2 regions of the Paenibacillus sp. RS8 genome follow, and region 2 is predicted to be linked to the other one. Evidence: a T-box and tRNA genes for the amino acid it is inferred to sense, from the RefSeq annotation. Region 2 holds a T-box; the other holds one or more tRNA genes.
What was found. A T-box is a leader RNA that pairs with one kind of tRNA and senses whether it is charged. The one in region 2 lies ahead of ACDZ28_RS01360 (valine--tRNA ligase), so its partner is inferred to be a tRNA-Val.
Positions count from the first base shown of each region.

Region 1: it encodes a tRNA-Val, which carries the amino acid that the T-box ahead of ACDZ28_RS01360 (valine--tRNA ligase) is inferred to sense. The anticodon was not compared.

Region 1 is NZ_CP168131.1:4,435,956-4,451,832, forward strand. It holds gene ACDZ28_RS20940 (IS256 family transposase) at 73-1,293, opposite strand; gene ACDZ28_RS20945 (hypothetical protein) at 1,468-1,608, opposite strand; gene ACDZ28_RS20950 (AraC family transcriptional regulator) at 2,080-4,065, shown strand; gene ACDZ28_RS20955 (iron ABC transporter permease) at 4,052-5,101, shown strand; gene ACDZ28_RS20960 (iron ABC transporter permease) at 5,098-6,105, shown strand; gene ACDZ28_RS20965 (hypothetical protein) at 6,443-6,784, opposite strand; gene ACDZ28_RS20970 (helix-turn-helix domain-containing protein) at 7,021-7,167, shown strand; gene ACDZ28_RS20975 (phosphotransferase) at 7,581-8,558, shown strand; gene ACDZ28_RS20980 (hypothetical protein) at 8,966-9,265, shown strand; gene ACDZ28_RS20985 (hypothetical protein) at 9,431-9,718, shown strand; tRNA gene ACDZ28_RS20990 (tRNA-Val) at 10,062-10,133, opposite strand; gene ACDZ28_RS20995 (hypothetical protein) at 10,266-10,568, opposite strand; gene ACDZ28_RS21000 (copper amine oxidase N-terminal domain-containing protein) at 10,699-11,886, opposite strand; gene ACDZ28_RS21005 (site-2 protease family protein) at 12,083-13,159, shown strand; gene ACDZ28_RS21010 (hypothetical protein) at 13,264-13,476, shown strand; gene ACDZ28_RS21015 (GNAT family N-acetyltransferase) at 13,585-14,028, shown strand; gene ACDZ28_RS21020 (DUF3892 domain-containing protein) at 14,114-14,353, shown strand; gene ACDZ28_RS21025 (MBL fold metallo-hydrolase) at 14,418-15,155, opposite strand; gene ACDZ28_RS21030 (copper amine oxidase) at 15,321-15,875, shown strand.
Region 2 is NZ_CP168131.1:33,726-49,602, forward strand. It holds gene ACDZ28_RS01340 (GGDEF domain-containing protein) at 1-1,153, opposite strand, end outside; gene ACDZ28_RS01345 (GGDEF domain-containing protein) at 1,190-2,356, opposite strand; gene murC (UDP-N-acetylmuramate--L-alanine ligase) at 2,638-4,014, opposite strand; gene ACDZ28_RS01355 (folylpolyglutamate synthase/dihydrofolate synthase family protein) at 4,021-5,397, opposite strand; gene ACDZ28_RS01360 (valine--tRNA ligase) at 5,403-8,039, opposite strand; T-box leader at 8,243-8,526, opposite strand; gene ACDZ28_RS01365 (LysM peptidoglycan-binding domain-containing protein) at 8,867-10,219, opposite strand; gene ACDZ28_RS01370 (RluA family pseudouridine synthase) at 10,575-11,510, opposite strand; gene hemL (glutamate-1-semialdehyde 2,1-aminomutase) at 11,507-12,808, opposite strand; gene hemB (porphobilinogen synthase) at 12,885-13,883, opposite strand; gene cobA (uroporphyrinogen-III C-methyltransferase) at 14,461-15,877, opposite strand, start outside.

The DNA.
Region 1 (15,877 bases), 2.7 Mb from region 2:
TTGTTGGGGTCTGTCAATAATTTTGTGTAAACTCTTTTAAGCACAGATTCCCCCGAGGGGGAAGTCGCGAATTTAACGCAAGTGTTGACCGACCCGATCGGGGAAAAAGACCGACAGCTGGAGCAGCATTTGCCCCCAGTTTTGGACACGTCCTGTCCATTTCCGAGTGACGTCGACGGTGGCCAGATAGAGCATTTTTAGTAGCGCCTCATCTGTGGGAAAGATGCTTTTTCCCTTCGTCACTTTACGAAGCTGACGGTGGTAACTCTCAATCATATTGGTGGTGTAAATCAGTTTGCGGATCTCAGGCGGGTACTTGAAAAAGGTAGCGAGTTCGTCCCAATTGGTCCGCCAGGAACGGATAATGAGGGGATATTTCGCTCCCCAAACTTCCTCGAAACGGTCGAGTTCAAGCAAGGCACCTTCCTCGGTAGCTGCCTTGTAAATAGGCTTTAAGTCGGCTGTTACCTTCTTAATATCCTTGTACGACACGTACCGTGTGGAGCTGCGGATTTGGTGAATAATACACTTCTGGATTTCCGTTTGAGGATAGCAGGCGGCAATCGCTTGAGAGAATCCGGACAGGTTATCCACGCAGATAATGAGAATGTCCTGAACCCCGCGATTCTTCAGTTCATTCAGCACACTCAGCCAGAACTTGGAGGACTCATTCTCACCAATCCACATCCCCAGCACGTCTTTGTTTCCGTCCAGATCAATGCCAATGACCATGTAGGCAGCCTTATTGATAATGGCCCCATCTTGCTTGACTTTGAAGTGGATCGCATCCAAATAGACGACGGCATAGACCCCTTGCAGAGGCCGGTTCTGCCATTCTTTAATGAGAGGCACAATCTTGTTCGTGACATTGGAAATGAGCGTTGGAGATACCTCAATACCATACATCTGCCCTAAATGGTCCTGAATTTCTCGGGTGCTAATCCCTTTCGCATACAGCGCAATAATTTGTTCTTCGATGCCCGTTACATTCGACTGATGCTTCTTGACGACCAAGGGCTCAAACTCGCCCAACCGATCCCGAGGAATAGCGATTTCCTGCTCACCATACTCACTGACTACGGTTTTACGGCTCTTTCCGTTACGGCTGTTTGGCGTGAGCTTCGCTTTCACCTCATGCTTTCCATAGCCCAAATGAGTATCCATTTCGGCTTCCAGCATCTCCTGAATCGTCTCCGCAAACAGCTCTTTTAGAGCATTCTGCGCATCCTGTGCGCTTACCAAATTGTTTTCCTTAATAAATTCCCGTAACTGCTGTTTTGTCCAAAGTCCCATGTGTTCTCCCCAACCTTTCTCTTACTTCCATTTTAATGGGTTTGAGAGTTTACACAATATATTTTACAGACTCTTTTGTTGATAAAATACCCCATCACCTATAAAGGTCGGTGGGGCTTTTTTACGTTTTATCTCTTTTTCAATCAAGTTATAGTAGGTTGCTGCAGGTAATGCTTATTTCTTTTTCTTCTTTGTGGGTCCGATCTGGCGTCTTACTTTATTGTTCTCGTCAACCTCAATAATATAAATGTCTTTCAATGTACCGGAAAGAGTAAACCATTCACGTAGAGCATCAGCCTCAGTCATTGGTCCCAATATTCGTTTCCCCCTATAACATATAAAAAACACTCTTACTCCTTAGTGAGTTTGCGAGAATGTAATAATCCTCAAAACGATACTCAATAACGATTTTCAGTGAGTTTTATTATTTTATATTAATGCTAAATTATAGGAGATGCAATGTTGAGAGATTGTTCCTGTTTATTTCAAGTAACATTTGAGGTCATCCAAGAAGGTTATTGGAAAGGTTGGGGACGCCTTAGACATTGGTTTTAGTAGGTGTTTATTTTGCTTGTATGTTGTTAGTTATTAATTGCTTAGGGTCATAGATCCATGGCGAAGTTATTTTTGACTTTTCGAAGTTCATGCGAAGCTATCAGCAAGCACGATACTAAACAGCGATTGACAAAATAGAAGAGCTGCCTAATACTAATTGATAATCATTATCAATGTTTAAAATGTAATTAACTTAAATAGATTGCGTAACGGATCGGAGTGAAATGCAAGATGAAGTTGGAAGATCATATTGCCGCATGGAATTATGCAGCCGTTAAAGTGTTGGATATTAGACATGCTGTGATGGAGCCTGGGGACAAGCTGCAAGGCTATATATTACCTGCATGTGGATTTATCTACTGTGTGCGGGGTACGGCCAGGTTGAATCTCAACGGTATAGATTACGACACAGACCGTCATTTTATTGTGCATGGTGGCAAGGGTATGAGACTAAGCATAGAGGCAGGGAAGATTTTTGAATACTATCTATTATTCTATAGAGCCTCCTTACCAGGAAGAAAGGATTTAGCAAGACTTTTAGAACGAAGCAATCCATTTCGAATGCAGTATGGCTTCGAGTCTTTAGAGCCATTGCCACTTCACTATCAACTAATGGCAATGGAACAACTCTGGGCACAAGGAAGTTTATTGGAAAGAATTCAAGTTAAAGGCTTGTTCTATCAGTTTATACATGAATTATTGAAGCAGTTTACAATGGATGGAAATAACCTCAGGCAACCGGATGTCATTGGACAGGTTGTCCGTTATATTGAAGTGCATTATCGTCACAATTTATCACTAGAGTCTATAGCGGAGCAATTTAATTATAGCCCTCGTCATTTATCAACGCGTTTTAAAGGGGAGACGGGGTTCAGCTTGATCGAATATTTGATACGATACCGGCTTGAACATGCAGAAGAGCTATTACGATGTACCGATGCTCCACTTCGCGATATTGCAGAAGAAGTTGGATATAGCGATGTATATTACTTCAGTCGTATGTTTAGTAAATATAATGGTCAATCTCCCATCCGATTCCGCAAGGAAAGCAGGCAGGTGAGCTCATCGGAGAATCGTCCATTTACCACCGCCAGATTCTCCATTGGCCAGAACATATCCTCCCGATATAATGTTGTTGAATATGATAATCATTATCAATACTATTATCATAATAAAATAACCGGAGGGTCTTCACCAATGCGAATAACAAAGACATCAAGTTTTATTGTAGCGATGCTGCTTAGCTTTACCTTGCTTTTAAGTGCATGCGGATCTGCAAACGTTGGTTCTACTGCCACGAATTCTAAGGGATCCAAAGCTTCTGAAGTTACATCATCATCAGCCAATAATTCAATTGTAACTGACAATAGCAATAAAGAGGCTCAGACAAGAACTATCTCTACGGTAAAGGGAGATATTGTCGTTCCAGCTAATCCAGAGAGGATAGTCGTGTTATACCTTCAAGGGGATCTTGTTGCCCTCGGCATTAAGCCAGTAGGTACTTCAAGTGTCTTTGAAGGAGCAGCCTTTGCAGAAGAGCTGGGAGGTATTGAAGATCTTGGTTCATGGTATGAGCCTAATCCAGAGGCTATTATGGCAGTAAAGCCGGACTTGATCATAGCTGCTTCTGAAGAAACTTACGAAATCCTTAAGGATATTGCACCGACTATTCCAATTCCTTTTGAAAAAATGGCGACGGACGAACGTATAATGAAGATTGGCGAGGTATTTGGCAAGGAGAAGGAGGCACAAGCTTTATTAGATAATTTCCACGAGAAGTTGGAGAAAAGTAAGCAGAAGCTTGATGAACTTGGAATTTTAGATAAGACGGTAACCATTATCGAGGGCGGTAAAAAAGAGATGGCGGTGATCGATAGCAAGCTTTACGGAAGAGGCTCTCAGATTATTTATGAATATTTAGGACTAAAAGCACCAGAGATTCTTCAGAAGAAGATTGATGGCAGGGAGAAGGCTACTGGAGGGTTTGTCTCCTTAGAAGTGTTACCTGAGTATATAGGAGACTTCGTGTTCCGCTCTGTATGGGATGGGGCTGATGATTTGTCGGACAACCCCATTTGGAACAGCATTCCAGCAATCAAAGAAGGTAGATTGATCGAAGTTGGGTTTGATTTTTCATATTATTCCGATATCTACTCTCTTGATAAGCAGCTAGATTTTGTAGTTGAGAAGCTAGTGTCAGCGTATGAAAAAAAATAGAAAGCTAGATGATAGCACAGCTGTTATCCCTAATTTAAGAGGGAAATCGTATTTCGGTCTGTTTCTACTCCTAGGGATACTGCTGCTGCTGCTTTCAGTAGCGGCTTCTATCTCTTTTGGCTCTGCTTCCATGAGCCTGAAGATGGCATGGACAGCGATTTTTAATTTTGATCCTGAACTGACCGAGCATCAGATTATTCATGCCCTTCGTATTCCGCGTACAGCTGCTGATATTATTGCGGGTATGTGTCTCGCGGTAGCAGGAGCGGTTATGCAGGGCTATACGCGAAATCCCTTAGCCGATTCGGGATTAATGGGAGTAAATGCTGGAGCAGCGCTTGCAATGGCCGTTACATTAGTTTTCCTTCCAGGGCAACTGCAGACAACTACCTTGCTGGTTAGCTTTAGTGGCGCAGGACTTGGAGCAGGATTAACATATCTTGCCGCTTCATTGAATCGTTCAGGAATGACACCTCAACGACTGGTGCTAGCTGGAATATCAATTACAATGCTTTTTGGAGCTGTGGGGTCATTTATCTCATTAAACTATGGAATTGGTCGTGCCCTTGCTTATTGGACTTCGGGAAGTGTGGCTGGAGCAACATGGGTGGAAATTAGGCTAGTTATACCTTGGTTCTTAGGTGGACTGGCTTTGTCACTATTCATTGCACGCTCTATCACCGTTTTAAACTTGGGGGAAGAGATCGCGAAAGGCTTCGGGCAACGGATCGTTCTCGTTAAGATGATAGCTACGCTTGCGGTCCTTTTACTAGCGGGTGTAGCTGTTGCACTTGTAGGGCCAATCGGCTTTGTAGGGTTGATTATTCCGCATATTATGCGTTTTTTTGTAGGTGTAGATTATCGTTATATTATTCCAGCATCAGCCATTTACGGCGGCGCACTTATGGTTGTAGCGGATATCGCAGGAAGGGTGATTAATCGTCCGGCAGAGACAGCACTGGGCATTATTTTTGCAATGATTGGTGTTCCTTTCTTCTTGCTAATTGCGAGCAAAGAGAGGAGAGCCTTCAAATGAATGTTGTTAAATCGCATAAGGCTACAATATGGATTCTATCTCTCATAATACTGCTTATTGCAGGAGCTATTCTTAGTCTTAATATGGGAAAGGTGTCCCTCAATCCACTTGAAGTATTTCAAGTATTGCTTGGACAAGGTCCAGAGGAACATAATCTCGTTGTTTATAAGTTTCGTCTTCCTCGGATCGTATTAGCGATACTTGTTGGATTTGGGATGGCTCTGGCAGGTGCAGTTATGCAGGCGTTGCTGCGCAATGATCTGGCTGATCCCGGCATGCTTGGTACTAGCTCAGGTTCAGGTCTTATGGTGTTGCTGATTATCTCAACGGTAAGCATTCAAGGCACCGCTATAACATTATTACTGCCGTCTATGGCATTCTTAGGTGGTCTGCTGGCAGCAGCTCTGATCTATATTCTAGCCTATAGAAAACGTCGTATGATTTCTTCTACACGACTTGTCTTGACTGGTGTTGCGATCAATATGGGGTTTAGTGCACTGTCGTTATTCCTAACTTTAAAGCTTGATGACCAGAAGTATGAGTTTGCGCAGCGTTGGCAAGCAGGATACTTATGGGGGGACAAGTGGTCTTATATCAGCTTGCTGGCACCTTGGGTATTGCTGTTATTCGCATATATTATTTCCAATTTCAGGACATTGAACGTCTTAGTGCTAGGCAACGAAATTTCGATAGGATTAGGAGTCGCTGTAAAGAAGAAATTTTTGCGTCTGGCGATTGCGGCTGTAGGCATTGCTTCTGGCTGTGTAGCGCTCGGGGGCTCGATCTTCTTTATTGGATTGATTAGTCCGCATGTGGCGCGCAAGCTGGTAGGTCACGACTACAAAGTACTTCTACCAACTTCAGCACTTATTGGTGCGCTATTGCTGCTTATAGCGGATACGATTGCTCGAACGGTCAGCTTTAAGTCGGATATTCCCGCAGGGATTATTGTAACAATGCTGAGTGTGCCTTACTTCCTATATTTATTGATGCGTTCAAAATAAATATCAGAGTTCTTTCCAACGTATAAAAAAGTCTTCTTTGTGGGTTTTGGTGCGAGCCCTTGCGATGTTTTTGAAAAAACAAAAAAACCGCGAATATCCTTGATTATACAAGGCTTTTCGCGGTTTTTAAATTTCTCCTCTTGGACTTATCTTCTGCTATCAAGCAACCCCAATGCTTGGTGTACTAAGTAGAATTATGACTGAGTGTGAGTAGAACAGTGTCGCAGTAGACGCATACTGCTCACTAGCGAATTCTAAAAGAGCCCGTTTTTAGGGCTCCAATATACAAACCAACTGCTTTCTTAAACAAAGAATAAGGTCTTAGACTACTGTTGGTTTATTGAACTGACGTTTCCCGATAGCTCAAGGACCGACTTAAAGGGGACTGCTTGCCATCAACTCCAGGTGTTGAAGTTGGGAATATCATTCCGAATATACCTACACCCCCGTAGTAGGAGTACTCGGTCATAAGGTCCGTCTGTTGCCTTACAATCGATAGTTCATGTACTGAGAAAAACAAATAATTTTTACTTCGAAAACCAACAGGTTCTAAAGGAGTACTTCTTTGGAAATAGGTCACTTCTTTCTTATAGACCCACTTTTCAAAATCCGAGCTATCAGGGTTTGTCCAAAGTAGAACAAGTAAGACTATACCCACCACGAGAATCAGTAGTCTCAAACCGAGCCCCCCTACACAGAAAGTACACTTAATAATATGTATGTCCAGCGCAATAAGGAGATGACTTGTTTTCTCGTTCATTATTGGTATTAAGTTTATTTATACTGCCCGTTAGATGATGCACAGTACGAAGATATAGCGACACAACAAGAAGACGGTGAACAGGAAGAACAACAGGAACCAGATGAAGAGAACGGTTATAAATCTAGTATCGAGAAGGAGGAAGAGAAGGGGGATTGAACAATTATGACATCCAACAAATGCTTGGTATAGGTGAACGTCAAAAATATGAACTATTAAACTCGGGTCATTTTGATATGGTGCGGGTCGGAAAGATGATAAAAGTATCCAAGGATGTATTTCTTAAATGGTTACAGGGATAAAAAAGTGGTGCCGATTACGGCACCACTTTTTCTTTAGTCTACTACAGGGCACCATAATGGCACCAATTCTTATTTCACTCAGAACATAAATATCCCTAAACAAAAGAAAAAGCCTATAGGGTGCGACATTCTGTGATGCACCGTGGTGGTCGGAGTCAGACTAACGGTTGGGCTTATGGCACGATAGCTTGTCGACCTTCTTCGCCAGCCGTACAAACAGTATAGTCATATTATCCATTTTCATCCTCTGTGGTGCAGTGCCGATCTTGCGCTGCATGGATGGCTAACGGGCAGGTTACCTTAACAAACTAAATGATGGATAAAATATAAATATAAGAGTTCTCTCCCAAACTATTGGAAAATATTATGGTACGATGTCCTTATTCGGTTGTTTCAAGTGGAGGGAAGATACCGTGCTAAATACTCAGGATATTGCAATAGAAGCATTAACTTGTTATTCAATTACTTATCAATCAATAGCTCATATTGGCCAAAATGCGAACACCATCTATAAAGTGACTGATAAGGAAAGTAACTGCTATAGTTTACGCATACATCTATCAAAAAATGATTCGATGGAAAGTATTTGGTCTGAAGAAAAAGTCATCCATTCAGAAATGCTTTGGCTGGAATCATTAACTAATGATACAGATCTGGTGTTGCCATCACCTATAAAAAATAACATTGGTGAATATGTTACTAAGATAGCTGACATAAACTGTACATTGGTAAAATGGGTAGATGGTGAGCAAAAACAATTTGTTCCAACAGTCAATGATGCCGAGTGCGTAGGCGAATTGATCGGAAAGCTTCATAAACAATCATCTTTTTGGAAAATTCCGTCATCATTTACTCGACCGTCCTTTGATAATTCTAGAATTTCACAATCATTAGAAAAGCTCAAACAGCTTGCTAACGGTGGTGAGCTCAATAAAAATGATGTGGAAATTCTGCAATTGGCCGGAGAGTGTGCAATTTTAATGATGAACGACATAGAAAGAACACCTGACAATTGGGGGATAATTCACGCAGATTTGATTCCAAGTAATTTTGTGTTTCATGAACAAGTAGCTAGAGCCATTGATTTTGGAGCTTGCGGGTTCGGATATTATTTATTCGATTTAGGTTGGACACTTTCTTATATCCACCCAGCGTTCAGAAGCCAGTTACTAGAATCATACGCAAAACAATTCGACCTGCCTCATAACTATGTTCAACAATTGGAAGGCTTCTTTGTAGCAGCCCAACTCGAAACAATGAATTTTTGGCTTGGGTTGCCTGAATCAAATGAGTGGTTACCCAGTCACATTAGTAAATTAGCAAGTCGGGAATTTAAGTTATATGTAAATAAAGAAGAATTTCTCTTTAGTGGTACTCCTTACTGGGAGTAGTTTGTTCAACTCCCATGGAAGAACGCATTTTCTTCCATCATCTGTGGTGCGGCGCTTGCGCTGCATGTATGACTAACGGAGAACGATAGTGGAATAGGGTTGCTTCGGCAGCCGTTTTTTATTTGTTCAACGACGGGCAGGATAGTTTAATTGTTTCTCGAATAGATTTCGAAATAGAGTTTTTACGAACCTCTCGTGAATAATACGTTATATGAAAGAAATGAAATGAGGTATTTATCCAATTTTCAAGAAATAGTAACGTAAAGAGATACATAGAACGGCAAGAATTTATAAGGGCTTTTGAAGAAGCACTATCTCTTTCGCAACACCATCCAACTTTTCTGAAAGCGTATGGCTGGTATAGAAAAGGCATTACTTCTGAAGATGCTTTTGATTCATTTCTCGCATTGTGGAATTCAATAGAAATAGTGACTTCTAAGTATCACCCTAGAACTGAAAGAGCAAAGAACGGTTCGAAATCACAGATTTGGGAATCATTTATATCAGTTTGGGGCGAATGCCAGGATTGGCCATTGATGATTAGAGGCAATAATCAGTGGATAGATCAGAACTACTTGACTAGAAATAATATTGCTCATGGATTAGCAAACGTAAACATTGAGGAAATTGATGAAGTTATTTCAAGGCTTGCAACAATAAAAATGGTATCAATAATGTTCTTAAAAGCATGGAAACACAATTTGTAAGATTCATCGGAGGGTGATTTCTTTCATATAACATAATATATCAACGCTTAGGCTGTTCGACCTCAGTTAATAAGAGCATTTCGGGATTAAACTAACGGCGATCGAGAGGTTAATAAATATACTAGAGAATGATCTCTTGATTGACTGACTTTGGAGGGGGATGAAATGTCTTTACTTAACTGGAAATTTGATGATAAAGTTCAATGTTCTTCGAATGAGTGGAATTGGGTAGAGATCACCTTAATGCTTGTAGATGGCAGCAAGCGGTGGAGTATTTTATACACACCAGAAAGGTTGCATAATAGCCTTTCACGACCAAACATAGATCCACCAGGATTACATATTCCGCATATGATTATCGTTAGAAGTTACGAAATCGACGACATTGAAAGAATGTTACGCTACCTTGAAAGTGAGGGAGAGCTTCTCACCGCTTCCAAGCTTATAGAATAGAAATAAAAATCACCTTATCAGGTAACTCATGCAAGCGTGAGGTGAGACTATGAGGTTAGAAATTATTGTTGTATTCACAGTTATCAGATTGAGATTCGAACAATTAAAGCCGCTGCAATGAATAAAACATAGAAGCCGACCATAGGTCGGCTTTTTTATCTATTTGAATTTGATTTTTCCTAGTAGTTAATTCCGTTAAAAGAGCACATTCTCACCTGCAAAACAATTTTAAAAAACTATTCTTGACCAAATCTTGACCAAAGACCAGTTTTACTCCTCATGTCATACTCCGAATTATCCCTAAAAAAAAGAAAAAGCCTTATACAATAAGGCTTTCTACATATAGGACGGATGGGGTTCGAACCCATGACCCCTACCCTGTCAAGATAGTGCTCTCCCGCTGAGCTACCGTCCTGCGACGAATTTCATAATACCATACGATAGAGTAGGATGGCAATTCTTTTTTTACAATCTGTAGGGATGATAGTTTACATAGTCTTAAAAACAATAAGAAAAGGGGATGCCCCTAACATCCCCTCTCACCGTCTCAAATAAAGAACGGGAGTAGAAATATATCGCTTATACCGAAAAATGGGATGCGTCGTGGAAAGAAGCGACGTCTTGGGAAAAAGCCAGGCCGGAAGCCAAATTGTCTATACGCCGATTCGTGTGTAGGCATTCCGTTTAAACGTTCTACCATTTCGTTGCTTGGAACCGCAAGAGTAACATAGTTTTGATCTACATGGGCAATAAAGCCATCAAAGGACTGACCGTCAGTCGTTGTAATACCAACGTATTTGTTCATACAATTCCAACTGACCTGTTGATGTAAATTTGCATTTGTATCCATAAATAACCTCCTCAATTGAATAACCCTGATAATAGTCTATGGTTCGTAGCCTATAACGTTCACGGCGTTAGCCTAGAGGGCATCATATAATTCGGGCTATTTTGTGTGAGGAAGTTAAAATGAAGCGGAATCATTGTCCCAGCGTATAGATCAAGTCTTTCTTGCCCGTAAGCGGGGAGTCATTTAAAAAGTACAACTTATCGCCACTCCGTTTCACGAACTTCAAAGTATCTCCTTTGTAAGGAGTATCGTTATTTTCTGCGTACTTCTGATCCTTTGCAGTAAGCAGCTCCTCGTATAAAAGCGTTCGCTTTCCTGTTTTGCGGTCGATTAAGGTAAGCAATCCTTTTTGATTACCGCGGAGCAGAAGGATATCGTTATCAATAGCTTCTATATAGTAAGCATCATCTTCTTTGCCTCCCAGTTTCAATAGATCTAAAGTAGCTGTTATATTGCCCGTGCCATCCTGTACGAATCGTAAAGTGTTGCCATCATGCAATAGCAGATTGTCGTCAAACGGTTTGAGATCTGCATCTCCTCTGAACTGGTAGGCGAAAGTAGCTTTGCGAAGTAACGCGCCATTCTTGAATACGAGGGTGACAACACGTGTATTGATATGGGGTTCTCCAAAAGAGTCAGTAATCGTAATGACGAGCAGTCCACCCGGTGTTTTATCAATCTGCATTCCTGCCCAGTCAAAACTAGTTTGAAGTGAGGTGAGAAGAAGCACTTTATCCTTGCCTTGAGAGACATATAAGTCTCCATTAGCTTTAATTAGTGTATAAGTACGCCCGCCATAGGTTTCTGTAAATACGTTGTAGGTTTTTAGATCGCTCGCTAATAATGTATTAGTTTTGGGATCCAGATGGAGATTACTACCTTCGAATGCTTTAACGATAAAGCGAGCGGGTACATATATGCCGTCTTCTTTAGATTTGAAAGGGGAACCGCCTAGAGCTACGGTTTTCCCGTCAAGAACACCATTTTGACTCCCGATTCGAACCGCGAAGCTTTTGGTCCAGCCTTTGAACAATGCGCGTTCGCCGGACTTATCCCATTCCATCTTCAGACCCGCACTCTCAGCGATTCCTCGAACATCTACGTAGATTACTCCATTTTTGAGTACCGCCGGACCTCCTACGGTTCCACCAGGAATACCGAATTGATAGTAAACCTGCGAAGAGTTGGACGCAGAGGTGAGTGAGACCGTCTCGTGCTCGGAATTAGATTGCAGAGTACTTGCTGATGCTGAAGTAGGGAGAAGAAGCATAGAGAGCATTACAGCTGATAGCAATGATTTTAAGTATGTAGAGTTCATATTAGTCAGCCCTTTCTTTTAACAGGAGTAAAAATTATCCATTATCTGTTTGTTTGACGCTGAAACGATTTTAAAAGTTGCGCCGTATATTTAGCCAAATGCTTTTTTATGGAAATACTCCTTAAGCGCTTATGATAAAATGGATAGTAATGTACAGCCGTTGGATAAAAATTGAAAGAAAAAGGAGTTTGAGATCTTGCCGCAAAATGAGCAGAAAAAGGATTCTTCCACGCCATGGAAATGGTTGGGGGGCGGGGCGGCGATGCTCCTGTTTAAAGGAAAGGCGATTTTGTCCCTTCTGAAAATAGGTAAAATAGCAGGGCCGCTAATTTCGATGATAATTTCGATATGGGCGTATGCGTTGATTTATCCGTGGGGGTTTGCCGTGGGTTTTGTTCTGCTCTTGCTAGTCCATGAATTAGGGCATGTAATAGCTGCTAAACGAATTGGGCTTCCAGTTAGCGCTCCACTGTTTATACCGTTTTTGGGAGCTTTAATTACAATGAAGAAACAGCCGCTGGATGCCCAGACAGAAGCTTATATTGCTTTTGGAGGTCCGATCTTAGGAACCATTGGGGCAACAGCCGTTTTTGGAGCGGCTTATTACATGGATAGTCCGCTACTCTATTCCTTGGCTTATATAGGTTTTTTGCTTAATCTGATCAACTTGCTTCCGATTCACCCGCTTGACGGCGGCCGTATTGCTACTGCAGTTACGCGTTGGCTGTGGCTTGTGGGACTCGTGGGCGGTTTGGGCATCATCATCTATATGCGTTCGATCTTATTTTTTATAATCTGGGCGTTATTTGCTTACGATCTGTATAACAAATATGTTAAGAGACGTTCTAACAATCGTGTTTATTCTGTAACAAAGGGTTTCTTAATTCCAGTGGAGCCACTTAGAGATGCAGGCTACATGATTCCAGGGCCAGAGCATAGGAGAGATTTACCTTTTACCACCTACAGTGATTTGGATAGACAGCAGTATGTAGGGGTGCGATGGGATCAACTAAACTACATTGGTAGAGCTACACTTCCTCAGCAATGCATAATTGAAAAGGTGCGTATCTCGCAGCTAGAGCCTGTGACCCTAGAGAATGGGATGCATCTTAAGATGAATTGCGATATTAGCTATACGGTCTACGAGAATGATAAGTATTACGATGTGCCAGCCAGCTCACGCTGGAAATATGGCATCGCTTATTTTGTATTAGCTGGTTTTCTGGCAGGGATGATGTACATGGTTCATGTCATTGGAAATGTGAATCTTTAAGGATTAGAATCAGGGAATGAAGTTCACCAATGGTTTATAAAACTCTTGAACCGTCAAAGCTGTAAAGAGAATAACCGCAGTTGAACGGTGAAAGGAGTATGACCATGCCTAAAATTATGAAATGGGAAGTCGGCGTTTGTCTGTTGTTACTGATGGTTTTGGTAGGTTGCTCCGAGGCAAAGCCAACAAAAGTCATGGAAATCAATGAGATGACGAATCTAGATGGAAAGATTAAAGGTCAGTACCCTCCATTGTCACCAGTGATGCAAGACATATACAATCGTTCGATTCCTGAAGAAGTATATACTGTAGATTAGAGCAGAGATAGAAGACGGTTTCTCATGCTCAGGCTTTTCTTTCTAGTCAAATTTTTATATAATAGACAACTATCGTTGGATACATAGAGAGAGGAGTTTGCGACTAACATGGCGGCAGAAATCTTACGGGTTACTACAGAGGAACAGCTTCGGATGGGGCTGGATATTCGTACTAAAGTATTTGTAGAGGAACAAATGGTACCGGTTGAGGAAGAAATTGATGAATACGATGTTATCGGTCCGAATGCGCACCATATTCTGATTATAGATGAAGGAGTGCCTGTCGCTACAGGAAGATTGATTTACTACAAAGCAGGTACAGCCAAAATGCAGCGTATCGCCGTGCTGAAAGATTATCGAGTTAAAGGATACGGACGTGTTCTGTTGCTGGCTATGGAAGAGCTTGCTCGGGAACTTGGACTAGAAGCTTCGATTCTTGATGCACAATGTCAAGCTGAGAATTTCTACAAGAAGCTAGGATATGAAGTGATTTCTACGGAACCTTTTTATGACGCAGGCATTCTACATGTACGGATGCAGAAAACTCTTTAAAATTAGCGCACATAATTTACCGTTCCATGAAGCAAGCTAGGATGTGCCTTATGATGGCAAATTCTACTGCAAGGGGCGAACTAAAGTGCCAAATAACGAACGCGAAAGTTTCGTAGCCGTACAGAAAAATGGAGATGGAGATCTAACCAGTTTCCAGACCTCCACAGGACGTGTCTTGGCGTATGATCAAGCGCTTCAAGAAGTACAGGCCGGAAATATTGCCGGAGTGAATGCTTTTAAAGGTAAAGACGGGGAGACTTATATTCGCGGCGATGCGGATGGGGATCCAACCAACAATTTGGATAATCTTCCGACATTCTCATAGTTCAAAAGGTAAAGACCGTACTAACGTCCTTGGACGTCAATGTACGGTCTTTTTTATATAATAGTCAAAGTTTATAAATTAGATGCTGCTCTATAAACTCCATCTCTCCTGTAAGTCCGACGAATTGCGGTTGTTCATCACTGTAATGCATGAGCTTGATGATACGTCGAACATCCTCGGGTAAAGACAATAACTCCTCCAGCGTGGTGTGAACAACGCCTGATCCACCAAGCTGACAGTCATGCAGAATCATTCGGATGCCGCGCTCACGCACAAGGTTTATCAGTAGATCCGGTTGAAAAGTCATATCCGCACTGTAGAAAATCTCGTTATTTATTAAAAGAGAATAGCTATCTTTACCGGGAATATGCGGTGTATGTATGATCTCGAGCGAAAGAGAAGGAGCAAGCTTGTACGTAATTCCGGGTTTCATAGTTGTAACCTCGAAGATATCGGTAAGGGAAGCTACTGCATCTTGTTGATATAATCCGCCCTTTAATGTGTTGTTCCATAGAGGCTCAACAAGCGTCTCAGGCAAAAGTAATCTCATCTTTTCCCCGTAGACGTGTTTTAGGGTTAGCGCTAGCTCTTCCAGACCTCCAACATGATCCGCATGAATATGCGTAATTAGAGTAGCATTTACGTCTCGGAAAGATTTTCCAATGGTATGCATGGCAAGCGGGGCTGTAATCCCGCAATCAATCAGTAGGGTATAAGTATCCGCTAGTAGCAAGCCATTGTTGTTGAAATAGTTTTTTGCAAAAGCATTGCCGGTTCCTAGCATTTGTAGGCTCAGACTCATAAGAAAGTACCCTCCTGAAATCACTGATGGCTAAATATATCAACTTTGAACAAATCCATAATATCATTTTTCGCAAGATGAATGAAATATTTACCTACAATTAGCGCAACTTGCTGAGACAAAGTAAGTATACATTAACAGTATGAATTATTTGGAGGGTTTCAAATGAATAGATGGAAAAAAATCACTTTATGCGTGTTTGCTTTTTCCTTAATGGGCGGTTCATTATTGTTCGCCGATTCCGTTAATCAGAAAATCAGGGTTTGGAACAACGGGAAGGAAATTGTGGACGGCGGTTATTTAATTGATGGGAAAACGTATATTCCCGCTAGAGAAGCAGGCGGGCTTGTGAATTGGGATGGCTCTGGGAAAGTCTCGATTCTTAAGCCTAATGTTCATATTGTTCTTTTTAAGGATAATACGGTCTTTGGTAACGTTAACGTTGGCAAGCTCAAGATTAAGATATTAACCCAAGTAGATAGCTTAACAGAAGAAGTTTCAGCTGTGAAAGTAGCCATAACGGACCCATCTGGTAATGTTAAGGATATTCAGTCGCAGGAGCTTGAAGGCTCGAAGAAGGATAATTTCTGGTTTCCAACCTCGGAGTTTACGTATGATTTTAAAGAAACCGGGAAATATCGGGTGGGCTTTTATATGAAATCTTCGAAAAATGCAGATTATGTTCTTGTGTCAGAGAAGGTAATTACGGCTCTCAATTGATT
Region 2 (15,877 bases):
TTTCGTAGCTTCTAACGACGCAGTTCCTGCCCTTTTTCTTAGCCTGATATAATGCGTTATCACAAAGTTTGTAGAGATTGTTCAGAGAAAAACGCTCGCCTGATTCTATCGTAATGACCCCAATACTTATCGTGTAATGCAGCGGAACACCATGAATCACTGAGCCTAAAACGGCTGTGCGCATTCCTTCAGCAATAACATCACTATTTTTCTCATCAGCTCTGTGCAGAAGTACTGCGAACTCTTCTCCCCCAAATCTACCGATCAAATCACCATTGCCAAGCTGTTGCTCGATTTTAGACGCCAGATCAGTTAGTACTTGGTCTCCCATATTATGACCGTAAGTATCATTTATGCTCTTAAAGTGATCCACATCCAGCAGTAAAAAAGAATAGGGCAGCTTCTTCATCGCTGAAGCAGCTATTAAAGGCCGAGCACGCAGAACGAACGACCTGCGGTTCAAAATACCTGTCAACTCATCATAAGTTGCAACCCGCTCCATTTCTGCAAAGGAATCCTCTCTATAAAGCAGCATAATTCCAGCGGTTCCTAAAAACATATACAAATAAATACCGAGATAAAAAATCAAATAAAGAAATTGTGTCACTTGCGTATTGAATCCTAACACGGAACACAGCGGTTCCAAAGCTCTCCCTGCCAACGATAAGATAACAATAAAATATAGCTGTCCCATTATCATTTGTAGCGAGGTCTCCATAACCTTCAAACATAAAACATAAGCAGGGTAGGCGATAATCAGAACTCCCGCAAGGCAAGCAACGGCAATAACGAGTGAATCCTCTTGCTTAAACAAATACATCAGCACCACAACGATAATCGATACTCCGAATAATATAGAATAATATTTCTCAACCTTATTCCCGAATACTCTGAGAAGCATCAGAAGCGCCAAGCTTTCGAGCGTACCGCCAGCCAAAGCAAGAAGTACTATGATCGGTAGACTAAGTGACGAATCTATATAATCCTTCAGCAATAAAAGGATCAAGACTGCTAGTTGCAAATATTTTGCTGTGATAAACAATGAATACGTCTGTTCCTGTGCGTAACGTAAACGATATACCACGATAAGCAGCACCGTGAACGATTGCCATAGAAAGAGACATATCAGCAGTGTCTGGAGATCCAGATGCATATGAGTGAAGTTCACCTCCCCAACTATTCCTGACTCTTAGTATACATATCGGTATCTGATGATTCTATTTCTTCCCTCTTGTTTGGCCTGATATAACGCCTTGTCGCTTAGCTTGTACAACTTATTTATCGAGATCTCCTGATCTGGCATGATCGTAATTACACCTATACTAACTGTGTACCCCTGGGGAATCTTATGAGTGGAAGCATTCATTACCACCTCGCGAAGTGTCTCAGCTTTCTGGTCACAGCTTTGTTCATCTATTCCACAGAGTATGACTGCGAATTCCTCGCCCCCTAGTCTGCCAAACAAATCACCATTTCCGAGATGATCTTTAATCGTCGATGCGAATTCTTCCAGAACTATATCACCCGTATCATGACCGTAAGTATCGTTGACCTCTTTAAAATGATCCAAATCCAATAGCAAAAATGAGAAGTAATCCTGCTCTCGAAATGCCTTTTCAAGCTTTATCTCCGCTTCCTGAAGAAATGCTCCACGGTTTAGGATCCCCGTCAAATCATCGTAACTGGCTATTCTTTTTAGTTTGACATAAGAATGTTCATTAGAGAGTAGAATAAAACCGGCCGCCCCCACAATAAATAATAAATACATTCCCAGATAATACAAATACTGCGTAAGATTTGTTGAGAACACATTCATCTCAGGCTCCCAAATCAGTGCAACAAATGCCCGCATGAGCATAATCACTGCAATTACATAAAATAACACACCCAATATTTTTTGAAGAGGGGTAGCCTTTTTATTTACAGTTAGATGATAAGCCGGATAGATTACAAACAATATAGACCAAAGTGATGTACAGGCAATGCGCAGGTTGGAATGATTAAAAAATAATGCGATGATACTAAAACTGATTGCACTCCATACCGAAAGGATGATGTAATATCGCTTTATTCTTGGTCCCAGTACTCCCATCATCAGCAGTAAGGCTGTAATTTCTAGACAGCACCCGCCAAGAATCAGAGCATTGCTAAGTGGAATGGACAACGTATGAGGGAGGTAATCCCACAGTAATATCGAACACCAAAAGAGCAGCTGTACCCCTTTTGATCGGATGAACATTGTCGAGGCGGTATCTTTAACAGCGGTACTTCGATAATTGGTTATTAGCAGCAACATAAATAAGTTACCAAAAATAAACAAATAAATTAGTGTTCTAATTTCAATCAGGGAGCTCATACGTCACCACCTATGTGAAAATATCCCCACAACTTGAGTCTTTGCTTCTATGCGTACTCAGGTACTTTGTGGGAGCCCCAAATATACGTTAAAAAATCGATCCTCTTCTGACAGCACTATAGCACTTTATAACTATATCAGTAAATACGCTAACAATACCAAAAAAACACTTCCCCCTAAGCTCCCTTCAGATAAACAAATAGATGATCTGAAGGAAATTTGGGGGAAGTGCTATTGAAGAGAGAATTTGAATATCCTCGTATTAGCTACGATCTGTAATATTAATGCTTCTTCAAACCGTCTGCCAGTGCGTATCCGACCTTCCAGATATCGCCTGCACCCATCGTAATCACCAGATCACCTGAAGCAATACGAGGTGTCAGATCAGCAAGAACATCTTCTTTGGTTGGTAGATGTCTTGCGCCTGCATTACTGTTCTTAACGATAAGCTCAACCAGCTTCGCAGAAGTCACACCCTCGATCTGTTTCTCTCCAGCCGGAGAGTAAATATCGGTGATGATGACTTCATCAGCTTCACTAAAGGCACGGCTGAAAGCATCTAACAGAAAGAAAGTACGTGTATACCGTTGAGGCTGGAATACCGCAATAATCCGTTTTCCTGTAGCCTTGGCAGCACTGATTGTTGCTTGAATTTCGGTAGGGTGATGCGCATAATCATCAATGACCAGAATGTCATCAACTTCTCCGAGCACTTGAAAACGGCGCTTCGCACCATGGAATTTCACAATCGCTTCAGCGATTTTCTCAAAGGAGATTCCTGATTTCAAACAAGCAATTACCGCTGCCATTGAATTATAAAGATTGTACTGTCCGGGAACTGAGAGTTCAATCCGTCCAAGCACTTCCCCATTATGATTCATCGTGTAAGACACCTGACGATCACCTAGAACGATATCAGTGGCGATATAATCCGCAGTATTTGACTTGATGCCATAAGTAATTACCTTACCTGTTACTTCAGGTAAAAGAGAAATCACATTCTCGTCATCAGCGCATACTATAGCCGTTCCATCTTCGCGCGTTTGATTCATAAACTGCACGTATGCAGCCTTAAGACGGTTAAAGTCCCCATCGTAATTTTCCAAGTGATCCGCTTCCACATTCGTAACAATCCCAAGCCAAGGATGATAGTGCAGGAAAGAACCATCACTCTCATCTGCTTCCGCTACTACAAACTCACCTTGTCCTGCCTTTGCATTCGTGCCCACATTCATAATCTCTCCGCCAATAATGTACGTTGGATCAACGTCACATTCTTCCATCACGAGTGCGATCATGGAGGAGGTGGTAGTTTTTCCGTGTGCTCCAGCAACGGCTACCCCTTTACGTTCATTCAATAAACGGGCTAACATTTGTGAACGATGTAGAATTGGAATCTTAAGACGTTCAGCTTCCACCCATTCCACATTATCACTAGACAAAGCCGTAGAGTATACGACTAGATCCGCACCTTTTACTTGTTCCGCAGTATGCCCGATATAAATCTTGGCACCTTTGGCAATCAATTTATCCGTTAATTCTTGGGCAGCCACATCGGAGCCCGTAACTGTATATCCCATTTCCAGCATTACCCGGGCAATCGCGCTCATTCCGTAGCCGCCGATCCCTATAAAATGCACCCGTTCAGTAGTATCCAACAGTCGTCACCAGCCTTTTTCAGTATCGGGTTGCTGCAAAAGTGTACCGCGTACGTCAGAGATTAAATACAGCGTACCAGATACGACGGCAAGGTCATCCTCCGCTGTAATCGACTTCAGTAGCTGCAGCGCTTTTCCCCAATTATGTTCTACTATGATTGCCAAGTTTTCCTTGGCATATTTCTCCCGCAGACTTTCTGCGATAACTTGCAGATTCTCCGCGTCCATTTTGTTCTGGAAATCCGGTTCGGTCAGGATGAGCGTATCCACTATAGGCAGTATATGCTTAAAGTAGGATTCATGATGCTTATTTGACAGCATTCCCATAAGTAAATTTAATTTACCGTATTGATAGAGCTGAGGCAGACTTTTTGCAAGACTCTCCGCACCTTCCGGATTATGTGCTCCGTCCAGTACAATCCTAGGAGACTTGCTTACCTCTTCCAGCCTTCCAGCCCAGAATGCGTGTCGCAAACCTTCAAGAACATCTTCATCCTCAAGCATAAAAGCCATATACTGGCGCAGAACTTCAAGTACCATCATGGCAGCCGCCGCATTGCTAATCTGGTGCTCGCCTTTCATCTCAATCCCAAGCTCAAGCGAACGGAAGGGACCCTTAAAATGAAAAGTCTGGGCTCCCTCACGGATTCCACTAGCTTCATAACTAAAATCTTCTCCTGCAAGATAAAGAGTTGAGCGGCAAGCCGCTGCTTTCTCTTTCAGAACCGCCACAACCTCCGGCTGAGTTACGCAGCTAACAGCAGGTACGCCTGTCTTGATAATTCCGGCTTTCTCCATCGCTATCTTCTCTAGCGTATCTCCCAAAATATCCATGTGATCATGACCAACATTAGTAATCACAGAAACAATCGGAGTCACGATATTCGTTACATCCAGCCTTCCCCCAAGCCCGGTCTCCCATACGACAACATCAGGACAAGAGACGCCCGCAAAAAATAGAATGGCTACAGCTGTAGTTACCTCGAACATCGTAGGTGAGCCAAACTCCGTTTCCGAAATTTCTTGGACTAGCGGACGTAATTGGTTAACCAGCTCGACAAGCGTTTCTTCAGCGATGTCCGTATTATTGTATTGGAACCTGTTCGTGAACTTAGTAATATACGGAGACGTAAAGGTTCCTACAGAATAGCCGCTTTGTATAAGTGCACTAGTTAAGAAAGCACAAGTTGAGCCTTTGCCGTTCGTTCCCGCCACATGAATAAATTTCAGCCGACGATGCGGATTTCCCAGCTTGTCCATCAACATCTCAATTCTATCTAAACCTGGCCGGATTCCAAAAGGAATTAGGCTCTTGATCCAATCAACCGCTTCGGTGTATGTCGCAAGAGGGGCGGTACTTCCGCCCCGATTTAGGTCATCCATGTCTCTTATCCTCTCAGCTCTGCGATGCGGGCAAGTACTTTCTCACGTTTAGCAGAATAATCTGCCTGCTTCGCCCGTTCCTCTTCGATAACTTTAGCAGGAGCTTTAGCTACGAAGCCTTGATTGCTCAACTTTTTCTCTACACGTTCTACTTCGCTGTTTAGCGTCTGTACTTCTTTTTCCAGACGAGCGATTTCTTGTTCAATGTCAATGAGGCCCGACAATGGCAGAAGCAGCTCTGCTCCTGTTACTACAGCGGACATTACCTTATCCGGCGTTTGCGGATTCAGGCCAGCTTCGAAAGAAGAAGTATTACAGAAGCGTCCAATGTAGTTGTCGTTACGGGTAATAATACTCAGCGTTTCTTCATTACCCGCTTTGATGATCAATTCAACCTTTTTGCTCATCGGTACATTCACTTCAGCACGGATATTACGAACCGCCCGGATTACATCCATCAACAGGTTCATTTCTGCTACCGCTTGTGGGTTCTCCAGAGCAGCATCATACTCCGGCCATGCAGCAAGGGTAATCGTCTCTCCTTCATGCGGCAAGTGCTGCCAGATTTCTTCCGAAATAAACGGCATGAACGGATGAATCAGGCGCATTGTGCGGTCTAATACATAAGCAAGTACAGACTGTGTCTTAGCTTTGGCAGCGGCATCTGATCCGTAAAGCGACAGCTTCGCGAACTCAATATACCAGTCACAGAGATCGTCCCAAATGAAGTTGTACAGCTGGCGACCGGTCTCACCGAACTCGTACGAGTCAATTAGACGCGTAATTTCGCGAGAAGTTTCGTTCAGACGGTGCAGAATCCAACGATCAGCAGTACTTAGCTCACCAGAAATATCAATATTCTCAAAGCTTACGCCTTCCAAATTCATGAGCGCGAAGCGTGATGCATTCCAGATCTTATTGGCGAAATTACGCGCCTGTTCAACCTTTTCCCAGCGGAAACGCAGATCCTGTCCGGCGGTACTGCCGGTAGAAATCATGTAGCGCATTGCATCTGCGCCATACTTCTCGATAACTTCAAGCGGATCTACGCCGTTTCCGAGAGATTTGGACATTTTTTGGCCTTCGGAATCCCGTACCAAACCGTGCATCAATACATCAGAGAACGGTTTTTCTCCGGTAAATTCGAGGGCTGAGAAGATCATCCGCGCTACCCAGAAATAAATAATATCGTAACCTGTTACGAGCACATCGTTCGGATAGTAGCGTTTGAAATCTGCGCTGTTCTCATCCGGCCATCCTAGTGTCGCAAAAGGCCACAGATTAGAGCTGAACCAAGTATCCAATACATCCTCGTCCTGTTTCAGATCGGTTAGACCGCTGATCCGGCGTGCTTCTTCCTCGTCATTTGCCACAACCAGTTCACCAGTAGACTCGGAATACCATGCTGGAATTCGATGTCCCCACCACAGCTGACGGGAAATACACCAATCGCGAACGTTCTCGATCCAATTCAGGTATGTTCTCTCGAAACGGTCCGGTACAAAGTTAACCCCGTTCCCATCCTTCTGTGCGTTAATGGCAGCTTCAGCCAGTGGCTGCATCTTCACGAACCATTGTGTGGACAAGTAGGGTTCAACAACGGCTCCAGAGCGTTCACTGTGTCCTACTTGATGCACATGATCTTCGATATTGATCAGCACACCTTGCTCCTTCAGGTCAGCAGTAATGGCCTTACGACATACACTCCGGTCTTGACCTTGATAAGGTCCTGCTTCTTCATTCATCGTACCGCTCTCATCCATTACGTTAATCTGCGGTAAGTTGTGACGTTGCCCCATCTCGAAGTCATTCGGGTCATGAGCTGGTGTAATCTTAACCGCACCACTACCAAACTCTTTGTCTACATAATCATCAGCGATAATCGGAATCTCACGGCCAATAATCGGCAGGATCAACGTTTTGCCGATCAGATCTTTATACCGATCGTCTTCCGGATGAACAGCAACCGCCGTATCGCCCAGCATCGTCTCCGGACGTGTAGTCGCTACTGTAATAAATCCACTACCGTCTTTGAGCGGGTAACGCAGGTGATACAAGTGACCGTTAACTTCTTTATATTCAACCTCGATATCCGACAATGCTGTGCGAGCCGCCGGGTCCCAGTTGATGATACGTTTCCCACGGTAGATCAAGCCTTTATTGTAAAGCTTAACGAATACCTCACGTACAGCCTTCGACAACCCTTCATCCAAGGTAAAGCGTTCGCGGGAATAGTCAAGGGAAAGCCCCATCTTAGCCCACTGCTCATGAATGGTGTTCGCATATTTATCTTTCCAATCCCATACCTGCTCCAGGAACTTCTCGCGTCCGAGATCATGTCTTGAGATTCCTTGCTCACGCAGCTTTTGCTCTACCTTTGTTTGCGTTGCGATACCGGCATGGTCCGTACCCGGTAGCCAAAGCGTATCGAAGCCCTGCATCCGTTTCGTACGAATCAAGATGTCCTGAAGCGTAAAATCAAGCGCATGGCCAATGTGCAGCATTCCCGTTACGTTTGGTGGCGGGATTACAATGCTATATGCTTTTGCATCTGGACGTCCGCCTGCACGGAAATATCCACCCTCTGTCCAGTAGGAATACCACTTGGTTTCTGCCGATTTCGGATCATACGTTGTTGGCATTTCATTCTTAGTGTCGTTTGCAGCGGCAGCATCTGCCGCTGTATCTTGCAGGTCCGGCAACTCTGCCGCTGTTAGATTGTTTTGGTCAGCCATTCTCTGATACCTCCACTTGGTTACTTGTAGTTTCTTGTAAAAATATAAGAACGATATACAGAGTGAAACTTATACATTCTTATATTAAAAAAACAAAAAGACCCCTCGTCTCAAAGGACGAAAGGCCATTCTTTCGCGGTACCACCTTTGTTTCGCGCCAATGAAAAATAAACCTACACTTCTCTCACCTTACGGTTCAGAAGCTTAGCGCGACACTCGTACAGATAACGGCTGCTACCGGCCACATCCTAACTTATCTCTCATGCCTATGAAGACAAGCTCAGAAGGGCGACTCCGGGGCGACTTCGGTGGCTGTATCCTACGGAATGTCACAGCACTTGCATTCCGCTCTCTGAAGGGCTGACCGCCTACTCTTCCCGTTCCCAGTCTTTACTTAGATATTGCTTACTCCATAATACATTTTGAGTCATCCCTAGTCAACCTGAATAGGCTTCTACAGCGGGACTTTAAGCGGAATTTCGACTTATAGCGTGCATATGTCGAATTTTCATTCGATTCATCACTCTGCGTTGGTTAGATACCCCACTTTCTAACGTTCTCCGTTCACACAAGAATAAACGCTTACCGTCCTTTTACGGACGGTAAACGTTTATTCGAGAAATATAAGGATAATGTATAACGTGAAACTTATATATTCTTATATTTAGACAAAAATCCCGATCTACTATCAGATCGGGATTCACCTATTCATGTGAGTGCGCATTGTAACTCAACTACGGAATGTACAATACTTGCCCTTCTTCTACACTCTGCCCTGACAATCGATTATACATTCCCAGCTCCCGCGCACTTAGCTGATACTTCTCTGCGATCGTATCTAGCGTTTCTTCACGCTGCACGATGCAAAGGCGAACCTTCCGGAACAAGTTAGCGCCATCTGCTCCGGTAATGAATCTGCTCTTCCACTCTGTATTATTTCCCGCTTCTGGAATGATCGCTGCAGCCGATGCAGTTCCTTCGGACTGAAGAGCTTCCTGTTCTTTACGGGAACGGCTAGAGCTAAGTAATGAAGAGAAAGTAAGATGTTCTTTGGCTGGAACCTCTGCTTCTTTCTTACTACCTAGCGCAATCTTAAGGTCTTGCTTCTCCTCTGGCTGTGGCACCGTCTCTTGAGAAACAAAGACTTCGTTCGCATTCTCACTGATCGGCTGAGCATTCTCTTCTTGTGCGTGAAGCTCATGGTTTGCCTCGTTTTCTGAAGCGAATACAGCAATGTCTTGTTCTGCCTCAACAGTGGCTGCTGGGACAGCTTTTTCTCTGGAAGCAAAGGTATATTCCGCTTCTTGCTCCTGATCCGCTTCAATAACTTGATTCAACTGAGTGACCTCAGCTTCCTCATTTTGTGACTCAGCTTTAAACCAGTAATCCGCTATACCTGCTTTGGAATCCTCAGTTTGCGAATTCAGACTATGCGTCCGTGCTTTCGCGCCCTTGTCCTTCTCATGAGCGGATGAGAAATTAACTATAGGGGACGATTGACCCGCTCCGCTTGAGACCAGCGGGGGCTCTGTTGCTTCTGCATGCTCATGTTCTTCTACAGCAACCTCCGATGCATCCTCACCAAAGGTCCACTGTGAATTTTCATAAAGTACATCAGTTTCGTGTTCTTGGTTTACTTCAGATGCTTCGCTTACCCTGTCATCGCTTAGAGGGGAATAGGCTACTGTGTACTCTTCCTGCTGCCAGGTCGGTTGTGGTTGAGGCTCCGCACCACCAATTCCCCGCAGGGATAATACGCCTGTTATATTCACAGTACGCATCGTGAGCAGATCAATATCAAAATTCTCGATCTCCACCCCGATATCTTCAATCGAGCTGACGCGTGTAAGCGGAACAGTGATTTCAACGGGAATGGCGTGCTCCAGACGCTGCGTTCGGTCATCTTCGCTCCGGTAGAGTCCGGTAAGCAACAGCTGACCATATAACTCGGCACGATCCTCCCGCTGAATCACCTGGATTTCCGGAAGTAGTTCAACCTCCTCCAGCTCAGCTATTCCCGGAAGCTCTTCCGATAGGTGAATGCGTTCATAAATATCAAACCGCAAGCCGTGGGACTGATCAAACACGGGATATGTCCTCCTTCTTGGCATAATCTAACCCTGAGACAGGCCCAGAGCATAAGCCCAAAATGTTACTCCCCACATGTATATGCTTCAAACAGGAAGGCATGACAACTTTGGCAGCACTAACCGGACAGGATGCTAATTAATTTCATAAATTCAGAGGCTAACCGAACTCTCCTTGTACAGATATACCCTGCTCCGCACGAACAGAGTATTATATGCTGCTTTTGCTAATAGGACATAGATAGATGTTTCTTTCTGAAAAAAATTAGAAATTTATTTACTCTGCGAAAAATAAATTAAAAAAAGCCGTAAAACCAGCTTTTGCTGATTTTACGGCTCTTAGATATACGTTGCGTTAAGGTGCTTCAGCCAGCAGCTCCCGCAGCTGCAGCATATCCTCCGGCCACGGGTCACCCACCTCAAGCTGTTCTCCGCTCCAAGGGTGACGAAAGGTCAACGATTCACCATGAAGCGCATGACGGCCGGCTGCGCTTGAAGCCCAGACCGGGCCGCCATATAGCGCATCCCCATACAAGGGATGACCCATATGGCTGAGATGGACGCGAATCTGATGCGTCCGTCCGGTCTCCAGCTGCACATGCACCAGGCTCCCGCCATGCAGTGCCTCGCGTCCAATGATTCGAGTCACGGCGGATTGTCCGCCGGGTGAGACTCTTCTCCGCGCCGCATGATGACGATCGCGCCCAATCGGCGCGTCGATCACTTTAAGCGCAGGCGGCACTGTGCCTTCGACGATCGCGGCGTAAAGCCGCGAGATGCTTTTGTCGCGCATATTCTCGTCTAAGACAAGCTGTGCGAACTCATTCTTCGCATACATCACCGGGCCTGTTGTATCCTTGTCCAGCCGGTGAATATGGCGCACAGCCACACCTTCTCCGGAAGCTATATAATGCGCAGCTACAAGGTGATCCAGCGTTACACCTAAGCCACTGCCGTCTGGATGAACCGCCATCCCTGCCGGCTTGTGGATGACCAAGCAAAAATCATCCTCATACAGCACCTCAAGCTCTTCCCATACAGGCTCAATACCCGCTTCACGATGAGGGAAAAGAGCCAACCGAAGTCGGTCTCCCTTCCACTGAATGCCTCCCTCGCGGCGCAGACGCAGATGAAGCTTCTCAGGCATCCCTACAGTTTCCAGCAGCCACTTGTCAATTGCAGCTTCAGAATCCTCGGCTCCAGTAATGATTTTGCCGGGTGTGACTTCCAGCCACTCTCCACGTCTAGTCCAAGCTCCACCACCGGTTCGATCCCCGGCTCCGTTACTCAAAGGGCTTTCAGGGCGTTATAATGGCCCTCAATGGTATCATCAATATCCTGCTCACTATGCGCAGCCGATACGAACATGCCTTCAAACTGTGAAGGCGGCACGCTAATGCCTTGGCTCAACATATGACCAAAATAACGACGGAATAGGTCTGTGTCGCTAGTCTTGGCCGTCTCAAAATTGGTAACAGGTCCTTCCGTGAAGAAAGGGCAGACCATCGAGCCCACGCGGTTAATGGTCAGCGGAATGCCAGTCTCGATGGAATTCTTTTTCAAGCCTGCTTCCAATCGTGCCCCTAATTGCTCCAACCGATCATAAACTTCAGGTGTTAACAGCTTCAACGTAGTATATCCTGCTGCCATTGCTAATGGATTACCACTAAGTGTGCCCGCCTGATAAATCGGTCCCGTAGGAGCGATTTGCTCCATAATCTCTCTTTTGCCGCCATAAGCGCCTACTGGAAGTCCTCCGCCGATGACTTTGCCGAAGCAAGTGATATCCGGAGTAATGTTGAACAATCCTTGAGCACAGCCACGGTTGACACGGAAGCCTGTCATTACTTCATCAAAAATAAGCAAAGATCCATGGTCTGAGGTTAACTTGCGAAGTCCTTCCAGGAATCCTGGAAGTGGTGGTACAACACCCATGTTCCCGGCAATCGGCTCCACAATCACTGCGGCAATCTCACTGCCAAAGCGTTCGAAAGCAACCTGAGTGGACTCCAAATCATTGTATGGAACTGTGATGGTATTTACTGCTACACCTTCAGGAACGCCCGGGCTATCCGGCAAACCTAATGTGGCTACACCGGAACCTGCTTTAATAAGCAAACTATCCGCGTGGCCGTGATAGGAGCCTTCGAACTTCAAGATTTTGCTGCGTCCGGTATAACCACGTGCCAAACGAATCGCGCTCATCGTTGCTTCCGTTCCGGAGTTAACCATACGTACGATATCTACAGAGGCCACACGTTCAACAACGGTTTTTGCCATCTCTGTTTCGAGTAAAGTTGGTGCGCCAAAGCTTGTCCCTTTTACTGCCGTCTCCTGCAATGCCTTTACAACCTCAGGATGCGCATGACCCATAATCAGCGGTCCCCATGAGCATACATAGTCGATAAAGCTGTTGCCGTCGATATCATAAATACGCGAGCCGACCCCATGATCCACATAAATTGGAGTCAAACCTACGGATTTGAACGCCCGTACAGGGCTGTTCACCCCACCGGGAATATATTGTTTTGCTTCATCAAAAGCCTTACGGGACGCTTCCTCTTTACGCGCCATTGGCACATTACTCATCTATCTTCACTCCTGTTCTGTTCTGGGTCTCACAAGTATAGCAGCTGCTTAGGCAGCGATATCAGTGTGATCGAGATTAACCACGCAGCCAGCGGGCTGCATCTTTTGCAAAATAAGTAATAATAATGTCCGCTCCGGCGCGCTTCATTCCAGTCAGCATTTCCAGCACAACGGCTTGCTCATCGATCCAGCCTTGCAGCGCCGCTGCTTTTACCATGGAATATTCGCCACTCACATTATAAGCCACAAGAGGTAAATCAAATTGATCGCGGATCGTACGAATCACGTCCAAGTAAGCCAGAGCTGGCTTCACCATTAACATATCTGCGCCTTCCAGCACATCGGATTCTGCTTCACGGAGCGCTTCGCGCAGATTAGCAGGGTCCATTTGATACGTTTTGCGATTCCCGAACTGAGGTGCCGAATCCGCAGCTTCGCGGAAAGGGCCATAAAATGCCGAAGCATATTTAACCGAATACGACATAATCGGCACATGCTCAAAGCCATTCTCATCCAGTCCCGCACGAATCGCGTGTACGAATCCATCCATCATATTCGAAGGGGCAATAATATCTGCTCCAGCTTTAGCTTGGGACACCGCAGTACGAGTTAACAGCTCTAACGAAGCATCGTTGATGACATCACCGTGTACAACGCCGTTCACCGTATGCGTATGCACCATCCCGCAATGTCCGTGATCCGTAAATTCACAAAGGCAGGTATCTGCAACGACCAGCAGCTCAGGGTACCACTGCTTGATCAAGCGAGTAGCCTCTTGCACAATTCCATCCTCTGCGAAACCGGAAGAACCGATAGCATCCTTCGTTTCAGGAATCCCGAATAACAGCACAGCCGGAATGCCCAGTGCGGCAATCTCGTCCACTTCTGCTTTTAAAGTATCCAGTGAAAAATGGTACACGCCCGGCATCGAGCTAATCTCATTCTTCACACCTGTTCCATAAGTCACAAATATAGGCTGTACAAAATCCAGCACATTCAGTACGGTCTCCCGCACCATACCGCGAATTCCAGCAGATCCGCGTAGACGGCGATGACGTGTTATTGGAAAGCTCATTTGTTCATCCTCCTGAAAATAAAATATATAACTAAACCCTCGATCATTGACTAACTGCGGCTTAGTTGTAGTTTGTGCAGTTATTTTGAAGTTTTATCGTAACTGTAAGTTTTAGTTGCACTCTCTACAGTTATTTATTACAAAAGAGCGAAAACCCCTGTTTTAGCGCATATTTAATTGCACATATTACAACTAAAATGGATTTTCGCTAAAATTCAGGGAATTTAAGTGTATAAAGTGCAACTAAACCTCAATCTGACCTCATGCTAACAGACCTCATACCAGTCTCGTAACCAGATTAAAAGCTATATTTCCACTAGGTTGCATATTAATCCAAGTACCCAATATCTAACATATCAGTTAGAGCTACGTGAACTTTATACGTACATAGACTTACTCACCCATACACACCAGTTAGTTTACAACTCAGCCGTCCATCATACTCTGAGCTTCAACAGTAACTACGTTCGGAGGTCAAGCTCATGCTACTTAAGTTACTTACAATAGCGATGTGAGACTTCCTAGATAGATACAACTTCAGGCGATGTTATAAAGCCGATGTTCGATTGGCGTCCATTCAAGCTTTTTGAAGTTGAGTCTCTGCATTCCAGCGACAGAGCTCCTGCACCAGAGCATTAATAGTAGCTTCTTCAGGAAGTAGTCCCGGAGTAAGCCCCGCCTCCACGGCAGTCTGCTCGGTTAATGGCCCAATGCAGGCTATTTTCACGTTAGCTAGCAGTGGGAGTGGATCTTCCAGCCCCATTCGCTTCAGAATGTGGATGAAATTGCGCACCGTCGAAGAGCTGGTAAAGGTTACTGCGTGAACACGCCCCTCCTCCAGCAGCTTCAACAGCTCATCATCATCCTCACCAGTCACAACCGTCTCATAGGTATCGACGTCTGTCACTTGAAGGCCAAGCTCTCTCAGCTTGTCCGGCAGCCATTCGCGCGCCAGATCACCGCGCGGCAACAGCACGTTCTGCCCCGGCAGCAGCCGAGGGCCGAACGTCTCAATCAGACCTTCCGCCTGAAACTTCGCCGGAAGTTCTTCAGCAATCACCCCGCGCTGCGCCAGCGCGGCGGCAGTGCCCGGCCCCACCGCTGCAACCCTTGCGCGGTGAAGCCCTCGAATGTCCGCCCCCTGCTCCGCCAAGTGGCGCCAAAAAAACTCCACGCCGTTCGGGCTAGTGAAGAATACCCAGTCGTACGATTCCAGCGCGCCAAACGCCGCTGCAATCTTCTCCTTCTTCTCTGCCCCTTCCGGCATGATCGTCTCGATCACCGGGAACTCGTAGGGTTCCCCGCCGAGTTCCTCAATCATATCCACGAGCTCGCTTGCTTGGCTGCGAGCCCGTGTCACTACGATGCGTTTGCCGAATAACGGCATCGCCTCAACCCACTTGAGCTGCTCACGCTGCAGCACCACGTCGCCGACAACGATCACGGCTGGCGGCTGAAAATCCGCCGCCTTCACCTTCGCCTCAATATCGGCGAGGGTTCCCGTCAGTGTCTCCTGATCTGCGCGTGTGCCCCAGCGTACCAGCGCCACGGGTGTTTCTGGCGGACGCCCATGCTTGATTAGCTGGGCGCTGATATATCCTATTTTAGCTACGCCCATCAAGAATACTAACGTCCCTGTGGCGTTCGTTACTTTATCCCAATGAATGGAATGATCCAGTTTATCTGGACTCTCATGTCCGGTGATAATCGACAGGGAAGAAGCATGATCGCGGTGCGTGACAGGGATACCCGCATAAGCAGGTACGCTGATCGCCGACGTGATGCCCGGTACGATTTCGTAATAGATCCCATTTTTGCGCAGCAGCTCCGCTTCTTCACCTACGCGGCCAAAAATCGTAGGGTCCCCACCCTTAAGCCGCACCACTGTTTTCCCCTGCAAAGCCAAATCAACTAACAATTGATTAATCTCTTCCTGCTTCATCGTGTGGCGATCCGGCAGCTTGCCTACATAAATCTTCTCGCCGCCAGGCTTC